Regions from separate parts of the Pantoea sp. B65 genome, predicted to be linked through region 2. Evidence: riboswitches for the same ligand, from Rfam matches in the RefSeq annotation. Region 2 holds a riboswitch; each other region holds the start of a gene.
The links. A riboswitch is a leader RNA that binds a small molecule or an ion and turns the genes downstream of it on or off. The one in region 2 is predicted to bind thiamine pyrophosphate.
Positions count from the first base shown of each region.

Region 1: another riboswitch for thiamine pyrophosphate. It lies ahead of thiB (thiamine ABC transporter substrate binding subunit); the one in region 2 lies ahead of thiM (hydroxyethylthiazole kinase).
Region 3: another riboswitch for thiamine pyrophosphate. It lies ahead of thiC (phosphomethylpyrimidine synthase ThiC); the one in region 2 lies ahead of thiM (hydroxyethylthiazole kinase).
Region 4: another riboswitch for thiamine pyrophosphate. It lies ahead of JWF83_RS21755 (TenA family protein); the one in region 2 lies ahead of thiM (hydroxyethylthiazole kinase).

Region 1 is NZ_JAHXPU010000023.1:203,879-208,090, forward strand. Features, by position in the region: partial or broken gene thiP (thiamine/thiamine pyrophosphate ABC transporter permease) at 1-592, opposite strand, end outside; gene thiB (thiamine ABC transporter substrate binding subunit) at 568-1,554, opposite strand; TPP riboswitch at 1,602-1,709, opposite strand; gene sgrR (HTH-type transcriptional regulator SgrR) at 1,865-3,526, opposite strand; gene JWF83_RS10965 (sugar efflux transporter) at 3,789-4,212, shown strand, end outside.
Region 2 is NZ_JAHXPU010000039.1:171,478-175,689, forward strand. Features, by position in the region: gene hybO (hydrogenase 2 small subunit) at 1-953, opposite strand, end outside; TPP riboswitch at 1,596-1,698, shown strand; gene thiM (hydroxyethylthiazole kinase) at 1,733-2,527, shown strand; gene thiD (bifunctional hydroxymethylpyrimidine kinase/phosphomethylpyrimidine kinase) at 2,524-3,324, shown strand; gene fbaB (class I fructose-bisphosphate aldolase) at 3,494-4,212, shown strand, end outside.
Region 3 is NZ_JAHXPU010000038.1:7,435-11,646, forward strand. Features, by position in the region: gene nudC (NAD(+) diphosphatase) at 1-607, opposite strand, end outside; gene rsd (sigma D regulator) at 825-1,331, shown strand; TPP riboswitch at 1,451-1,551, shown strand; gene thiC (phosphomethylpyrimidine synthase ThiC) at 1,644-3,587, shown strand; gene thiE (thiamine phosphate synthase) at 3,584-4,212, shown strand, end outside.
Region 4 is NZ_JAHXPU010000042.1:84,348-88,559, reverse strand. Features, by position in the region: gene JWF83_RS21765 (dihydroxyacetone kinase subunit DhaK) at 1-111, shown strand, start outside; gene dhaL (dihydroxyacetone kinase subunit DhaL) at 114-767, shown strand; TPP riboswitch at 1,379-1,481, shown strand; gene JWF83_RS21755 (TenA family protein) at 1,598-2,278, shown strand; gene JWF83_RS21750 (ABC transporter ATP-binding protein) at 2,275-3,012, shown strand; gene JWF83_RS21745 (ABC transporter permease) at 3,009-3,740, shown strand; gene JWF83_RS21740 (ABC transporter substrate-binding protein) at 3,767-4,212, shown strand, end outside.

The DNA of each region.
Region 1 (4,212 bases), on a different contig from region 2:
GCAGTATTTGCCGTCGCAGCCATGGCCACTCCACCAGACGAAACTGATGCCAGCCACGCATACCCAACTGCGCCGCCAGCTGACGCTGCTCGGCAGGAATATTTTCCAGCGTCTGCAATAGCAGGCGGGTGGCCAGCGGCAGATTAAAAAATACATGGGCCAGCAGAATGCCCTGCAGGCCATAAGGGGAGAAGCGGTAATCAATACCGATTAGCTGACACAGATGCGCCAGCCAGCCTTCGCGGCCATAGACGCTCAGGATGCCAAACACCGCCACCAGTACCGGCAGCACCAGCGTCATGGCGCACAGGCGCAGCAGCGCATGGCGTCCGGGAAAACGCCGCCGGTAAAGCGCGCGCGCCAGCGGTATTGCCGGCATCACCGACAGCAGCGCGGATAGCAGCGCCTGCCAGAAGGAGAAACCCAGTACGTGCCACAGATAGCGATCGTGCCAGATAACGCGCCAGTCGGTTTCCGGCGCGTTAAACCACAAAGCGCCAAGCGCCAGTAGCGCCACGGCGACCAGCAGTATCGCTGCCAGGCCGCCGGGGATCATCCAGCCAGCAATTAGCGGCTGACGGCGCGTTGCCATTCACTGATCCACTGGCTACGTTTATCGGCGACTTGCTGCGAGCTGAACTCCAGCGCGGTTTTTGGCACGCTGAGAGTGCTAAAACCGTCCGGCAGTTTGCTGTCGATCACCGGATACATCCAGTTGCCGGTCGGGATGGTTTGCTGGAACGGCTGGCTGACGATAAATTTCATAAAGCGCTGCGCCAGTTCCGGCTGTTTGCTGCTGGCCAGCTGGCCAGCCACTTCGACCTGCAGATAGTGGCCTTCAGCGAAGTCGGCAGCGGCGTACTGATCTTTCTTCTCTTCAATCAGATGATAAGCCGGCGAGGTGGTGTAACTCAGTACCAGGTCGCCTTCGCCTTTCAGGAACAGGCCATAGGCTTCGCTCCAGCCTTTGGTGACGGTAACGGTTTTCTTCGCCAGCTTTTGCCAGGCCTGCGGCGCCTGATCGCCATACACTTTCTGCATCCACAGCAACAGGCCAAGGCCCGGCGTACTGGTGCGGGGATCCTCATAGATCACCTTCCAGTGTTGATCGCTGTCGACCAGTTCTTTCAGGCTTTTCGGCGGGTTTTTAACTTTGGTTTTGTCATAGACAAAGGCGAAGTAGCCGTAGTCGTAAGGTACAAAGGTGCTGTTATGCCAGCCGCCGGGAATTTTCAGCGCGCCGGTATCGACTTTGGCCGGGCTGAACAGACCGGTTTTTTCCGCCGCCTGCACCAGATTGTTATCGAGGCCGAGGATCACATCGGCTTTGCTGTTTTTGCCTTCCATGCGCAGGCGGTTCAGCAGTGAAACGCCATCTTCCAGAGCAACGAATTTCAGTTCGCAGTTGCAGTCGGCTTCAAACGCTTTTTTCACCGCCGGGCCGGGACCCCAGTCCGCTGAGAAGGAGTCATAGGTATAGACGGTCAGAACCGGTTTGGCGGCAAAAGCCGGTGTCGCCAGCAGTAACAGTAATGGCAGGGTTTTCTTTAACACTTTGCGCTCTCCTGAAGAGAAGTTTTATGAGTCGCAAAGGATCTGAGTGACGGGCAATCTCAAATCCCTACGCCGGTATTAACCGGATCAGGTTCGACGGGTCTGTCTCAGCGGAAATTTGACGGGAGCCATAAATGGCTCCCCTACCGTGTTGTAAATCATTGGGTGTCGAGGCGGCATTTATGCCGCCCGCGCCAAAGATTTTCCGTAGCCACAATGACGGCAGGTATGCCGCCTGCGCCACACAAGGTTTTTCCGCACCCCGTTGAGAACGGCCCATTCTAGTGATTTCTGCCCGGCAACAAAAGCGTCATGATTCCGGCGGCGCAAACCAGGCGGATTTAAAGTCGAACCAGCCGAGGGTATTCATGCGCACTCCACGCATACTGCGCTGGCCTTCCAGCAATAACCAGTGGTGGAACAGCGGGTGCAGACTGTAGCTGTCCACCAGTTGCTTACTCCACTCCGCCAGCGGCAGCTGCTGCTGACGCCAGCGTTGCGCATCACTTTCCCAGTCAATATTGACGCAGTGATGGAGCAGCGGAATTTCATACAGTAAGGAAAAGAGCGAAAACTCTAACGGCAGGGTGAAGTTGGCGCTACCCAGCCAGATATCGCTCTGCGCATCACCGCGATACCAGCTGTCATAGTCCACCTGTTGAGTGATCAGTTTGACGCCATATTCCGCCAGAATCGGCTCCAGCGCATTGGCGATCCCCTGATGCTCAATATGATCGCTGTACCAGGTGAGGGTTAAGGTTTCCAGCCCTTCCGGTTTACTGGCTGGCGTCATATCACGACGGTGATGCCAGCGCGGCAACAGCCCGTAAGCGGGAAACCAGTAGCGCTGGTAGCCGATACCGGAATGATTCAGCATCGCTATCGGGTTAAAGATATAGCTGATCCAGCGCCGCACCTGCTCATTGCGTCCCTGTTCGGAGCGCTGGTCAAACAGCAGAAAATAGCAGCCCTCCTCAAGGCGGCTCTCTTCCGACTTTTCATCCTGCTGGTTACCCTGCAGTTTGACGCCGGAATAGACCAGTTCATCAGTAATTTCCGGCAGAACCCAGATTGCCACCTCATCAATGAGCGCGCGATAACCGAAGTAGTCGTCAAATGCCTGAATTTTTAACTGTGACTGCTGATTGCGGACTACCGAGTAGGGTCCGGTGCCGATTGGCTGACGGCTAAAATCCGCCAGGGTCGGCCATTCGCGCGGCAGGATCATGGTGCTGACGCTACCTAACAGCCAGGGCAGCCAGTTATCCGGCTGGCTGAGATGAATATCGAGCGCCCAGGGGGGGGAAGATTCAATCACGCTCAGATGGCTGAAGAGCGGCTGGCTGGTAAGCCGCGTCAGGGTGGCGATCACATCTTCCATCTCCAGTTCGCGGCCATGATGAAAATGAATCGCCGGTCGCAGATAGAAGCGCCAGTGGGTCGCCGAGATCTGTTGCCAGTGGTGCGCAATATCGGGTTCCAGTTCCCCGTTTTCCTCATTTATGCGCGTCAGGCTGCTAAATATCTGTCTGGCGATATGGGTTTCTGAGCGTCGTAGCGGCGAACCGGGTAATAAATTCACCAGTGGACGATAGTAAAGTACGCGCAGAATATGCTTACCCTGGCGGAAGCTGCGGCCAAGATGCGAGGTAATCATCTGACGCACCTGGTTTTTATCCCCCACCAGTTGCACCAGCTGGTCGATGCGGTCCTGGTCCAGCAGATCTTCGGCGCGCTGCTGTTGCAGCGCCAGGCCGGTATACAGAAAGCTGAGTAGCGAGCGCTTGCCGCGTCCGGCCTCTGACTGCCACTCGAGCCAGCCCTCGGCCTGCATGGCGTTCAGCAGGTTACGCATATGACGGCGGGAACAGCTGAGCTGCAGCGCCAGTTCATTCAGTGTGGTTTCGTGTGACTGACCGTTACAACTTTGCCACAGGCGAATAAATTGCTGGCGCAGGCGGGGAGAGGACATAAAAGAGGAACTCCGCGGTGAAAGCTATCAGTTTTTCATTTCCTGTATTATGGCGATAATAGCGGCAGATGGAAGAGCGGGAGGCATCCGGATCGTTTAAAGATGTGCTCAACCATCCCTTTCTGAGTATGGTGCTTTTTTTTGACCTGCCAGCGACTTTATGTTGCTGGCTTTTTTCTTTTCGCTATGGTTACGTCTACGCTTCTTATTCGTTTTGTTGTTTTATTTGATGATCCCTATTTCATCCTGCAAGGATCAAGGCATGAAATCGCTGCTTACCCGCCGCCGTCGCATTAATCCGGTTTACCTCGCCTTTATGGTGGTCTCCTTTATGATTGGGGTCGCCGGCGCACTACAGGCGCCGACCCTGAGTCTGTTTTTATCCCGTGAAGTGGCCGTGCGCCCGTTCTGGGTCGGACTGTTTTATACCGTCAATGCGATTGCCGGTATCGCGGTGAGTTTGCTGCTGGCGAAGCGTTCCGACAACCGCGGCGACCGGCGTATGCTGATTCTGTTCTGCTGCGGGATGGCGTTACTTAATGCCGTACTGTTCGCCTTTAACCGTCACTACCTGACGCTGATTACGCTGGGGGTGTTTCTGTCGTCGCTGGCCAGCGTGGCGATGCCGCAGATCTTTGCTCTGGCGCGCGAGTATGCCGACAGTTCGGCGCGCGAAGTGGTGATGT
Region 2 (4,212 bases):
GGGGTAGGGTTTGCCACATTCGCCAGCTGTGAGATACCTTTTTTGAAGCCCACGCCCTGCTCGTTGCAGCCATAGCAGGGATGCCCGATGCCGACCGGCCAGATACCGCCGCCGATGTCGCAAAACTGGAGCGTCGGACAGTTGCCATAGGTTTCCGGCCCCTTGCATCCCAGATGATAGAGACACCAGCCCTGACGATGGCCTTCATCGCCAAATTCTTTGGCAAAACGGCCAGCGTCGAAATGTGGACGGCGTTCGCAGTTTTCGTGAATCAAACGGCCATAGGCAAAGGTAGGGCGTCCCAGCGCATCCAGTGTTGGTGGTCGCTGCCAGGCAATAATATGGGCGACAGTGGCCAGAAAGTTGTGCGGGTTCGGCGGACAGCCGGGAATATTGATCACTTTTTTTCCCGGTAATGCTTCCTGCAGACTTACTGCGCCCGTCGGGTTGCTGCCTGCGGCCGCGACGCCGCCCCAGGAAGAGCAGGAACCGATGGCGATAATCACCGCCGCGTGTTCCGCCACTTCACGAATATGCTCGACAATCGGTTTGCCGGCTATCATGCAGTACACGCCGCCATCTTTGAGCGGAATAGATCCATCCACCACCAGGATATATTTCCCCTGGTATTGCCTTATCGCCCGGTGTTTGTTTTCTTCCGCCTGTTCGCCAAATGCTGCTGACAGCACTTCGTGATACTCAAGCGAAATGGTATTCAACAACAGGTTTTCAATCGTCGGGTGGGTTGCGCGCAACAACGACTCGGTACAGCCGGTGCACTCCTGCGCGCCAATCCACACTACCGGCGGGCGCTGTGGCGAACTGATGGCGCTGGCGAGCTCGGCGGCTGCGCTGTTCGCCAGCCCCATTGATGCGGCAAGTGCGGCACATAGCTTCATAAAATCACGGCGATTAATGCCATGATGGGAAAGGATGGTATTTTCCCCAGTCATTTTTATTATTCTCCCATATCCGGAGTCAGTCTTGCCAAATTGAACGTGAAGAGCAGCAGGATGACTACCGGACGCCCTCAGAGCGCTTACGACAGTAAGTGACTGGAGGAGATTAACGTAGCCAATCCACCTGCAACCTGAACGATGACTGATACGACAAGGAATAAAGAGTGGATATAGTAGGGAGGAAATTAATTTAACAAGCTTGATCTTTATCAAATATTGGCGGAACAGGCTGGTTATTTTAGTTTTATTACTACCGATGTAATAAATGTGATGATTTATGCATATTTTTTTATTTTCTCAATATTTACTATTGAAATGAGAGTCGCTCTCAATAACTATTTATTCTCGCGCATTTGCCAGCCGTTGAGGGTCTGTTAATAATTGATATATGAAAAATATAATTTTAATCTATTGATAATTATGAATATTTAAATTAACCCTGATGGCGTTTTAATGTTAATTATCACAACGATTAATAAGAATCAATGCATGGCGTTCGAAGAAATATTTTGAATTATTTACCTGGCGCGATAGCAACAACGAAATTAGGCACAACTTCCTCGCGTAATCGAACCGACGCCAGGGTCAGGCTAACGCTTGCGTAAATCTGGTCGCTTCCTTATGCTGGCGGAGTAAGAACTTGACTCGGGGTGCCGTTTCTTTTCACCGAACCGGCTGAGATACACCCGTTGAACCTGAACTGGATAATGCCAGCGGAGGGAAGTCAGATGCCTGAGCGCATCGCCTTCTTGATCGCCGGTTGGGAGTTGTATATGAATTATCAACCTGACCCGGTTTCTGGCGCCATTGTCGCCGAATCCCTCGCTCTGTTTCGTCAGCATGCGCCGCTGGTGCACTGTATGACCAACGATGTGGTGCAAACCTTTACTGCTAACGTGCTACTGGCGCTTGGCGCGTCGCCTGCGATGGTGATCGATGCTGAGGAAGCGGCGCAGTTTAGCGCTATCGCCGATGCGTTGTTAATCAATGTCGGTACGCTAACCCGCGATCGCGCCAGCGCGATGCGCGCGGCAATTGACGCCGCTGTGCAGGCGCAGAAACCCTGGACGCTGGATCCGGTCGCCGTCGGCGGCCTGCGCTTTCGTAGCGAATTTTGTCAGGCGCTGCTGCTGCAGCGTCCGCGTGCCATTCGCGCTAATGCTTCAGAAATTCTGGCGCTGGCGCAGCAGGTCGGCCAGGGGCGCGGCGTCGATAGCTTACACGATTCCGCTGCGGCGCTGAGCGCGGCGCAACAGCTGGCGCGCAGCAGCGGTGCGGTCGTCGCGGTAACCGGAGTGGTCGACTATGTCACCGACGGTGAGCGTACGCTGGCGGTGCCCGGCGGTTCGGCGCTGATGACGCGGGTGGTGGGAACCGGCTGTGCGCTTTCGGCGGTGGTGGCGGCTTTTGCCGCGCTGCCTGGCGATAGCCTGCAGCATATCGCCAGTGCCTGCCGGGTGATCTCCTGCGCCGGTGAACGCGCGACCGCCACGGCCAGCGGGCCGGGGAGTTTTATTCCTGCCTTCCTCGACGCCCTCTGGCAACTGGATGCGGAGGCGCTGCAATGAAACGAATTAATGCTTTAACCATCGCCGGCACCGACCCCAGCGGTGGCGCCGGTATTCAGGCTGATTTAAAGGCGTTTTCCGCGCTGGGCGCCTATGGCGCCAGCGTGATCACCGCACTGGTGGCGCAGAATACCCGTGGCGTGCAGTCGCTGTACCGTATCGACGCGGAGTTCGTCGCGGCACAGCTCGACTCGGTACTGTCGGATGTGCGTATCGATAGCGCCAAAATCGGTATGCTGGCGGATAGCGATATTGTGGAAGTCGTCGCCGGGCGTTTACGCCAGGCGGCGCTGCCATGGCTGGTGCTCGATACGGTGATGCTGGCTAAAAGTGGCGATCCTCTGCTATCAGTGATGGCGATTGAAACCTTGCGCCAGCGCCTGCTGCCTCTGGCATCGCTGATCACCCCTAATTTACCGGAAGCGGCGGCGCTGCTGGATTGCCCGCCGGCGCGCAATGAACGGGAGATGTGCGCGCAGGGGCGCGCGTTGTTAGATCTGGGCTGCCAGGCGGTACTGATTAAGGGCGGTCATCTGTCTGAGCAGGAGAGCCCGGACTGGCTGTTTACCCGCCAGTATGAGCAGCGCTTTAGCGCCCCGCGCGTGCCGACCCGCCATACCCATGGCACCGGGTGCAGCCTGTCGGCAGCGCTGGCGGCACTGCGCCCGCGCCATGATAGCTGGTCCGCCACGGTGGATGAGGCTAAGCAGTGGCTGCAGGGGGCGCTGGAACATGCGGATTCGCTGGAGGTGGGGCAGGGGATTGGCCCGGTGCACCATTTTTATCGCTGGTGGTAGGCAGTACTGCCTGCATGAGATTTTTTTGCTGCGGATCGTTCTGAAAAATGGTGTCAGCAATTTGCGTTAAGGGGGCGATTGGGTCCAGGCTGTGGTAGGTCGGCGCAGGCCGGCGGTCGGGCTGAAGGCTGAAGCTGTTTGGCCCATCACTCATTTTCCAGGAGCTAACATGACGGACATCGTACAGTTATTGGGCAAAGAAGCTGACCACCTTCTGCAACATCGCTGCATGACCATTCCAGCGGAAAGCCTGTATTTGCCAGGCGCGGATTTTGTTGATCGGGTAATGATCGATAACAATCGTTCTCCTGTGGTACTACGCAATATGCAGACCCTGTATAACACCGGCCGTCTGGCGGGCAGCGGTTATCTGTCGATTCTGCCGGTGGATCAGGGGGTGGAGCACTCGGCTGCGGCGTCATTTGCCGCCAACCCGCTCTATTTTGATCCGAAGAATATCGTCGAGCTGGCGATTGAAGCGGGCTGTAACTGTGTGGCTTCAACCTATGGCGTGCTGGCATCGGTGTCCCGGCGTTATGCGCACCGCATTCCGTTTATGGTGAAACTGAACCATAACGAGACCCTCAGTTATCCGACCCAGTACGATCAGACGCTGTATGCCAGCGTCGAACAGGCATTTAACCTCGGTGCGGTAGCGGTCGGCGCCACGATTTACTACGGTTCCGAACAGTCGCGCCGTCAGATTGAAGAGATTTCCGCCGCCTTCGAACGCGCCCATGAGCTGGGAATGGTGACGGTACTCTGGGCCTATCTGCGTAATAACGCCTTTAAAAAAGACGGTACCGATTATCATGCCAGCGCCGATCTGACCGGCCAGGCAAACCATCTGGCGGCCACCATTGGCGCTGATATCGTTAAGCAGAAAAT
Region 3 (4,212 bases), on a different contig from region 2:
CCATCATCAGTGAGTGGGGAAATGGCCAGGGCTGTGAAGTGACATAGCGAACGTTCCTGACCTTCACATTGCTCTCTTCCATCACTTCACGCGCCACGGCCTGTTCAAGCGTTTCGCCCACTTCAACAAACCCGGCCAGTACGGTATAGATGCTGTTGCGATGGCGCGCGTGCTGCGCCAGCAGAATCTCCTGGCCACGGCGGATCGCAACAATAATGCAGGGTGCAATTTGCGGATAATAGCGCTGGCGACAGTGACCGCAGAGACAGGCCGTTTCGCTTTTACTGTGATGCATTTCATGACCACAATAGCCGCACCAGCGATGGGAGCGATAAAACTCAGCCAGCTGGACGCCACGTCCGGCAAGCTGAAACAGACCGGCATCCTGATCGATAATCTGGCGCACCGATCCCATATTTTCGTTGCGGTTCTCGCGGATCAACCACACCTTTTCACCCAGCCACTCGCCAATTACCGATCCCTGCGATCCAGCCAGCCCCAATTCTGCGGCATTACCATGCGGCAGATCACCTTGCGGCAACCAAAGTTTCTGTTCATGGCTGACAACCCACCAACCAACGTCTACGCTTGAAATCTCATGTTCCATAAAAATTATTATCCTTTGCTTTAACAGTCTCACTGTAGTACTGCTGTTAAGTATTCGGAAAGTTGCGCTAAGACTATAATACCCAAAGTAGTTGGAGTTGCAGCAAGGTAGCAAGAGAATGAATCCCGATATGCTGAGATTCGTCAGTGATGCGGGTCAATCAACACGGCTAACACAGCTACAACTACACCGGGCATTAACCCACACGGAGTCGATCATGCTTAACCAGTTAGATATTCTGGCCGCACGCGTCGGTGGCAGCAATGAACTGGTGGATCTCTGGTTAAACGCACGCAGGCAATTGCTGGCAGCGTATTATCAGCTGGTAGGTATTAAGCCTAACAAAGATTCACTCACCGTACTTGATGACAAGGCTCTGGATAACTTTTGTCAGAAACTGGTGGATTATCTTTCTACCGGTCATTTCAGTATGTATGAACGCATTATCGCTGGTCTGCCGGGCGACAGCCCGTCACTTGCCGCTTCCCAGATCTACCCGGCGCTGCAGGCCAATACCGAACAGATAATGAATTATTACGACACGCATCTGGAAACGGCGATTGATGATGATAACTATCTGCTGTTCCAGCAGGCATTATCTGGCGTAGGCGAGGCGCTGGAAACGCGCTTTACCCTCGAAGATCGGCTGATTCAGCTCGCTTACGACGACCAGGCGCGCGCCCTGCCCGTCGCCAACGACCATAATCTGGTGCGCCCGGCGTAGCGGTTATCCGCAGGTAAACCCCTTGTAGTTTACGAAACACCCCTCTATGCTGAAGGGGTAATTTTGGGCTCGGTGGTGATCGGGGCGGAAAACATCCCGCGCCGATAAACCGGCCCAAATTCTTCTTGTCGGAGTGCCCTTCGGGGCTGAGACCGTTAATTCGGGATCCGCGGAACCTGATCAGGTTAGTACCTGCGAAGGGAACAAGAGTAAACAATCTGTTTCGGTGTTTGCCGATCCGTCGTCACACCGTCTGTTACTCCCGCCGAACTCCGGACAAGCCATTTTCCCTATGTAATCAGGATATGAGCTATGTCTACCGTTGAAAAAAAATTCAGTCGCCGTGCGCAGCGCGCTCAGGCTCAGCAGTTTATCGATTCGCTGCAGGGTAGTGCTTTTCCCAACTCAAAACGTATTTATCTGAGCGGTTCACGCGCCGATATTCGTGTGCCAATGCGCGAAATCCAGCTTAGTCCGACCATGGTCGGCGGCAGCAGAGACAATGCGCAATTTGAGGATAACCAACCAATACCGGTGTATGACACCGCCGGCCCGTATGGCGATCCTGACGCGCTGATTGATGTGCATACCGGCCTGCCAAAGCTGCGCGCAGGCTGGATTGCCGAACGGGGAGATAGCGAAGAGATTAACCAGCTCAGCTCCGCCTGGAGCCGGCAACGGCTGGCTGATGAAGGTCTGGACCCTCTGCGTTTTGCTCATCTGCCACGGCCACAACGGGCGCTGGCTGGCCGCTGCGTGACGCAACTGCACTATGCGCGTCTTGGCGTGATTACGCCGGAGATGGAATTTATCGCCCTGCGGGAAAATATGGGGCGTGAACGCATCCGTGGCGCCGTTCTGCTGCAACAGCATGCGGGCAACAGCTTTGGCGCTAACCTGCCGGAGAATATCACCGCCGAATTCGTCCGTCAGGAAGTCGCCGCCGGTCGCGCCATTATCCCGGCCAATATTAACCATCCCGAAGCGGAACCGATGATTATCGGCCGTAACTTCCTGGTGAAGGTCAATGCCAATATCGGCAACTCGGCAGTTACCTCCTCGATTGAAGAAGAAGTAGAGAAGCTGGTGTGGTCAACGCGCTGGGGCGCCGATACGGTAATGGATCTGTCGACCGGCCGTTATATCCACGAAACCCGCGAATGGATCCTGCGCAACAGCCCGGTTCCCATCGGCACCGTGCCGATTTATCAGGCGCTGGAAAAGGTACATGGCGTCGCCGAAGACCTTAACTGGGCGATTTTCCGCGATACTCTGCTGGAACAGGCGGAGCAGGGGGTGGATTACTTTACTATCCACGCCGGAGTGCTGCTGCGCTATGTGCCAATGACCGCCAGACGTCTGACCGGCATCGTGTCGCGCGGTGGTTCGATTATGGCGAAGTGGTGTTTATCGCATCATAAAGAGAGTTTTCTCTATCAGCATTTCCGCGAGATTTGCCAGATTTGCGCGGCTTATGATGTCTCACTGTCACTGGGTGATGGCCTGCGTCCCGGCTCAATTCAGGATGCCAACGACGAGGCGCAATTTGCCGAACTGCATACGCTGGGGGAACTGACTAAAATCGCCTGGGAATATGATGTGCAGGTGATGATCGAAGGTCCCGGCCATGTACCGATGCAGATGATCCGCCGCAATATGACCGAACAACTGGAACACTGTCATGAAGCGCCGTTCTATACCCTGGGCCCACTGACGACCGATATCGCGCCGGGCTACGACCATTTCACCTCCGGCATCGGCGCGGCGATGATTGGCTGGTTCGGCTGCGCCATGCTGTGCTATGTGACGCCGAAAGAGCATCTCGGTCTGCCAAATAAAGAAGACGTCAAACAGGGTTTAATTACCTACAAAATCGCCGCCCATGCCGCCGACCTGGCGAAAGGTCATCCGGGGGCGCAGATCCGCGACAATGCCATGTCCAAAGCACGTTTCGAATTCCGCTGGGAAGATCAGTTTAACCTGGCGCTGGATCCGCATACCGCCCGCGCCTATCACGATGAAACGCTGCCACAAGAGTCCGGCAAGGTCGCCCACTTCTGTTCAATGTGCGGGCCGAAATTCTGCTCAATGAAGATTACCCAGGAAGTGCGCGAATACGCCGCGCAACAGCAGGCGCAGCAGGTTGATGCGCAGCCGATTGAAATTGGCATGGCGCAGATGGCGGATGCCTTCCGCAGTCGCGGTGGTGAACTTTATCACCCGGCCGATGCCCTGAACCCGGAGGAATCCGCATGAGTAACGTTTTCCCTGCCACCGCCAAAAAACTCGGCCTGTATCCGGTAGTCGATAGCGTGGAGTGGATCGCCCGCTTGCTGGATGCTGGCGTACGTACCATTCAGCTGCGCATCAAAGATCAGCCAGAGGAGGCGGTCGACGCCACCATCGCCGCAGCCATCGCGCTGGGTAAACGCTACCGCGCACGCCTGTTTATCAATGACTACTGGCGGCTGGCGATAAAACACCATGCCTATGGCGTGCATCTTGGTCAGCAAGACCTTGATGTGGCTGACTTAAATGCCATCCGTCACGCTGGCTTACGCCTCGGACTGTCGACCCATGATGATCAGGAGCTGGATCGGGCGCTGGCGCTACACCCCTCTTATATCGCCCTCGGCCATATTTTCCCGACGCAAACCAAACAGATGCCTTCGGATCCGCAAGGGCTGGTCGAACTGAAGCGCCATCTTGCACGCCTTGGCGATATCTCCACTGTGGCGATTGGCGGCATCAGTATTGAGCGGGCGCCGGAGGTGCTGGCCTGCGGCGTCGGCAGCATTGCGGTCGTCAGCGCCATTACGCAGGCGGCGGACTGGCGTCAGGCCACGCAAACCCTGCTGGCGCTGGCTGAACCAACAGGAGC
Region 4 (4,212 bases), on a different contig from region 2:
TATTGCACCTCGCAAGAAATGTCCGGCTACTCGATTACCTTTTTCCTGCTGGATGATGAGCTAAAATCACTCTATGACGCCCCCTGCAATAGTTTTGCGTGGAGAAAATAAGCATGAATGCCGCTGAACTCTCCTCTCTGTTGCGGTTCGTCGCCAGTAATATGATCGCCAGCGAAGCGCAACTTACCCGGTTGGATATGGCGGTGGGTGATGGCGATCATGGCACTGGCATGCAGCGTGGTTTTACCGCCGTGGACAAATTGCTGGCGCAGCAGGATCCCGGCGACGATATTGGCCTGCTGTTGACCCGCGTCGGCAGCGAACTGATGTCCAGTATGGGCGGCGCATCCGGGGCCATTTTCGGCACCCTGTTCCGCGCTGGCGGTAAAAGTCTGAGCGGCGAAACCGTTCTGACCTCCGCCCTGCTGGCGCGGTTTCTTCGTGACGGGCTGGATGCGGTCTGCAAACGCGGTGGCGCCAGGCCCGGTGATAAAACCATGGTCGATGCACTGGCCGCGGCGGTCAGTGTTGCGCAACCGCTGGAATCCGCACCGTTAGGCGACGCGTTAAACAAAATAGCCGAGGCTGCCAACCGTGGCAGTGAAGAGACCAGACAAATGGTGGCGGCATTTGGTCGTGCAAAATCGCTCGGCGAACGCGCCATCGGCCATCCCGACCCCGGCGCCGTCTCTATGGCGCTGATCCTCAGGTTTATGGCGCAAGGCTGTCAATCCTCACGTGTTGATGCACAAGCGAAGGGGGAGTGAAGGAACGTCCCGCCCTTAAATGCCATCGGTTTACGACCGGGTAGATGGAACAGAATACCGGGAACCAGACAGAGCCATATGCCTTTTTCCAGAATCTCGGCTCGCCGTCCCATCGTGGGTACCAGACTATTGAGTATTTCAGCCTGTTCATCTAATCCCAGAGCAAAGTAAGGCATTTTCTCCTGTTCAGGCTCAGGCACACTCATTTCGCTGATACCCCATCAGTGCATCAGCCATCCAGCCAGCGGCAGTTTGCGTGATGTCACATGCCGTAACTGCCCCTTCCGTCTCCGCTATTGTTCTGACTATCACCTCAGGAGTCGGCGCACGCCTGACGCCAAATCGACTAACCTGCGCAGCCGTTCGATATCTCCGCGCTGAGCCAGGCGCATCAGTGTCTAATCGACAGATGCACGCGTCCCAAAAACAGAGGGATGAAAAGGGCTTATTAGCAGGGTGAGCAGCGATGCGCTCGCGGATTGCTTGTGCAGCAGTCATCGCGATCTCCATTTGTTAGATAGATTTACAATTAATCTAACAACTGGCAAAGAGTGCAGCGCACAGTCATCTGAGCAGAGTGATTGAAATCAAAAAATGAATACCGTATAAATATCTGCTCCGAGGGGTGTCCTGTAACGGGCTGAGATGGCGTAAGCCGAACCCTTTGAACCTGATCTGGGTCATGCCAGCGAAGGGACGGGTTGGTAGTCTGCACTTGCCATTCACACCTTATCGCGCCCGGATCTCCACTCACTTACTGGAGGTCCCATGTTTACCACCACCATTCTTTATCGCCCGGCCCGCCTGTCTGTGCTTCAGGGGGTAAGCTTATGAGCGACATCCATTTTGACCATGGTCTGTACGGGCAGTTGCGGCGTCAGGCTGGTGCTGACTGGCACGCCTTTATCGATCACGCCTTTGTCCGCCAGCTGGGCAGTGGCACGCTGCCGCAAAGCGCTTTCCGCCGCTACCTGACCCAGGACTATCTGTTCCTGATCCATTTCGCCCGCGCTTACGCCCTGCTGGTATACAAAATGCGCACCCTGCCAGAGATCCGCGCCGCTGCCGCCTCACTCGGCGCCATCGTGGCGGAACTGCCATTGCATGTGGGCTACTGCGCCAGCTGGGGGCTGACTGAAGCGCAGATGGCCAGCGAGCCGGAAGCGATGGAAACCATCAACTATACGCGCTATGTGCTGGATATCGGCCACGCTGGTGATGCCCTCGATCTGCTGGCGGCGCTGCTGCCCTGCGTGGCGGGCTATGCCGAAATTGGCCTGCGCCTGCGCAACCAGCCAACGACGGTGATCGCCGGTAACCCTTATGCAGCGTGGATCAATAACTATGGCGACGCGCACTATCTGCACGGGGTGCAGGCAGCGCTTGACCTGCTGGAGCGTGTCGGTGAGCAACGCGGTGCAAGCAGCCGCTTTAACGCGCTGTCGGAGATTTTCACCACTGCCGCACGTCTTGAAGCCGCTTTCTGGCAGATGGGGTTAAATGCCCAATGACCCACGCCTCTCCTCCCGGCATTCAGGTGCGCGATTTAACCCTGCATTTTGGGCAGCAGCTAATTTTTGAGCGGCTTAATTTCACCCTCGACGGCGGCAGTTTTGTTGCCCTGTTAGGCGCCAGTGGCGTCGGCAAAACCAGCTTGCTGAAGATTATTGCCGGTCTGGCGCCGCCAACCGCTGGCGCCGTCAGCGGCAGCGATGGCCTGCCGCTGACGGGGCGTATCGCCTGGATGGGGCAGAATGATCTGCTGTATCCATGGCTGAATGTAATAGAAAACATTACTCTCGGCCCGCGTCTGCGCGGGGAAAAGGGGGATCGCGCGTGGGCGGAACATCTGCTGGAGCGGGTCGGCCTGGGCGGCAAAGGCCAGCTGCGGCCGGCCGCTCTGTCTGGCGGTATGCGTCAGCGCGCGGCTATCGCTCGCACCCTGTATGAACGCCAGCCGATAGTGCTGATGGATGAGCCGTTCTCCGCCCTTGATACCATCACCCGCACCATGATCCAGGCGCTGGCGACAGAGCTGCTGGCCCGGCATACCGTGTTGCTGATTACGCACGATCCGCTGGAAGCCTGTCGCCTGAGCCATCGCCTGCTGGTGCTGTCCGGCCAGCCGGCAACGATTACCGATACGCTGACCATTGCCGGCCAGCCTCCACGCGCGCCAGACGATCCTCAACTGCTGCACAGCCAGGCTGAACTCTTGCAGCGGCTGGTAAGGGCGGCGCAATGAAGGGGCTGACGCTGGCTGGCGGCTTTCTTCTGTTGTGGTGGTTAATCAGTCTGAGCGGGATCCCGGCTTTCCTGCTGCCTTCCCCGCCAGCAGTAGCGAAGGCGCTGTGGAATGGACGAACTTTTCTTGCCTGGCACACGCTGATCACCGCCGCAGAGATGTTAATCGGGCTGGTCTCCGGGGTACTGCTCGGTGCGTTGCTGGCGCTGGCGATGATCTTTTCCCCCCGGCTGCAGCGCTGGCTGATGCCGCTGGTGGTCACCAGCCAGGCGATACCGGTATTTGCGCTGGCGCCATTGCTGGTGCTGTGGTTCGGCTTTGGCATCAGCGCCAAGATCGCAATGGCGGTACTGGTGATCTTTTTCCCGGTCGCATCCAGCTTCTTCGACGGACTGCGTCAGGTGAGTAACGATTATCTCGATCTGGCGCGCACCATGGGCGCTTCCCGCTGGGCGCAGCTACGTCATGTCAGGCTAATGGCGGCATTACCGGCATTTGGCTCCGGGTTGCGCATGGCTGCGGCCGTCGCGCCGATTGGCGCGATTATCGGTGAATGGGTCGGCTCGGCGGAAGGGCTGGGGTATCTGATGCTCAACGCCAATGCACGTATGCAAACCGACCTCTGTTTTGCCGCGCTATTTATCCTGGTGCTGATGACATTGTTGTTGTGGAAAACGGTCGATGCGCTGGTGCGCCGGCTGGTTAACTGGGCGCCTGAAAACGGCTGACAATGGTAAAACTTTAAGGTTATCGCATGAAAAAATCCTTATCCGCACTGCTGCTCGGCGCTGTTCTGACTGCTCACGCCAGCGCTGCGGAAAAAATCACCCTGGTACTCGACTGGTATATCAATCCGGATCACGCGCCAATCATGGTGGCCGAACAGATCGGCGCCTTTAAAGCCGAAGGTCTGGAGGTCAATATTGTGCCGCCTTCCGATCCGGCGCTGCCGCCACGCCTTGTCGCCGCTGGCCAGGCAGATCTGGCGATCACCTATCAGCCGCAACTGCACTTTTTTGCCGATCAGGGCTTACCGTTAATGCGCGTTGGCACCCTGATAAACACGCCGCTGAATACGGTGATGGCGCTGGATAACAACATCGCTTCGCCAGCCGATCTGCGGGGTAAAAAAGTCGGTTTTTCCGTTAGCGGCATCGAGCAGGCGACCCTTGGGACGATGCTGCAGCATGAAAAGCGCAG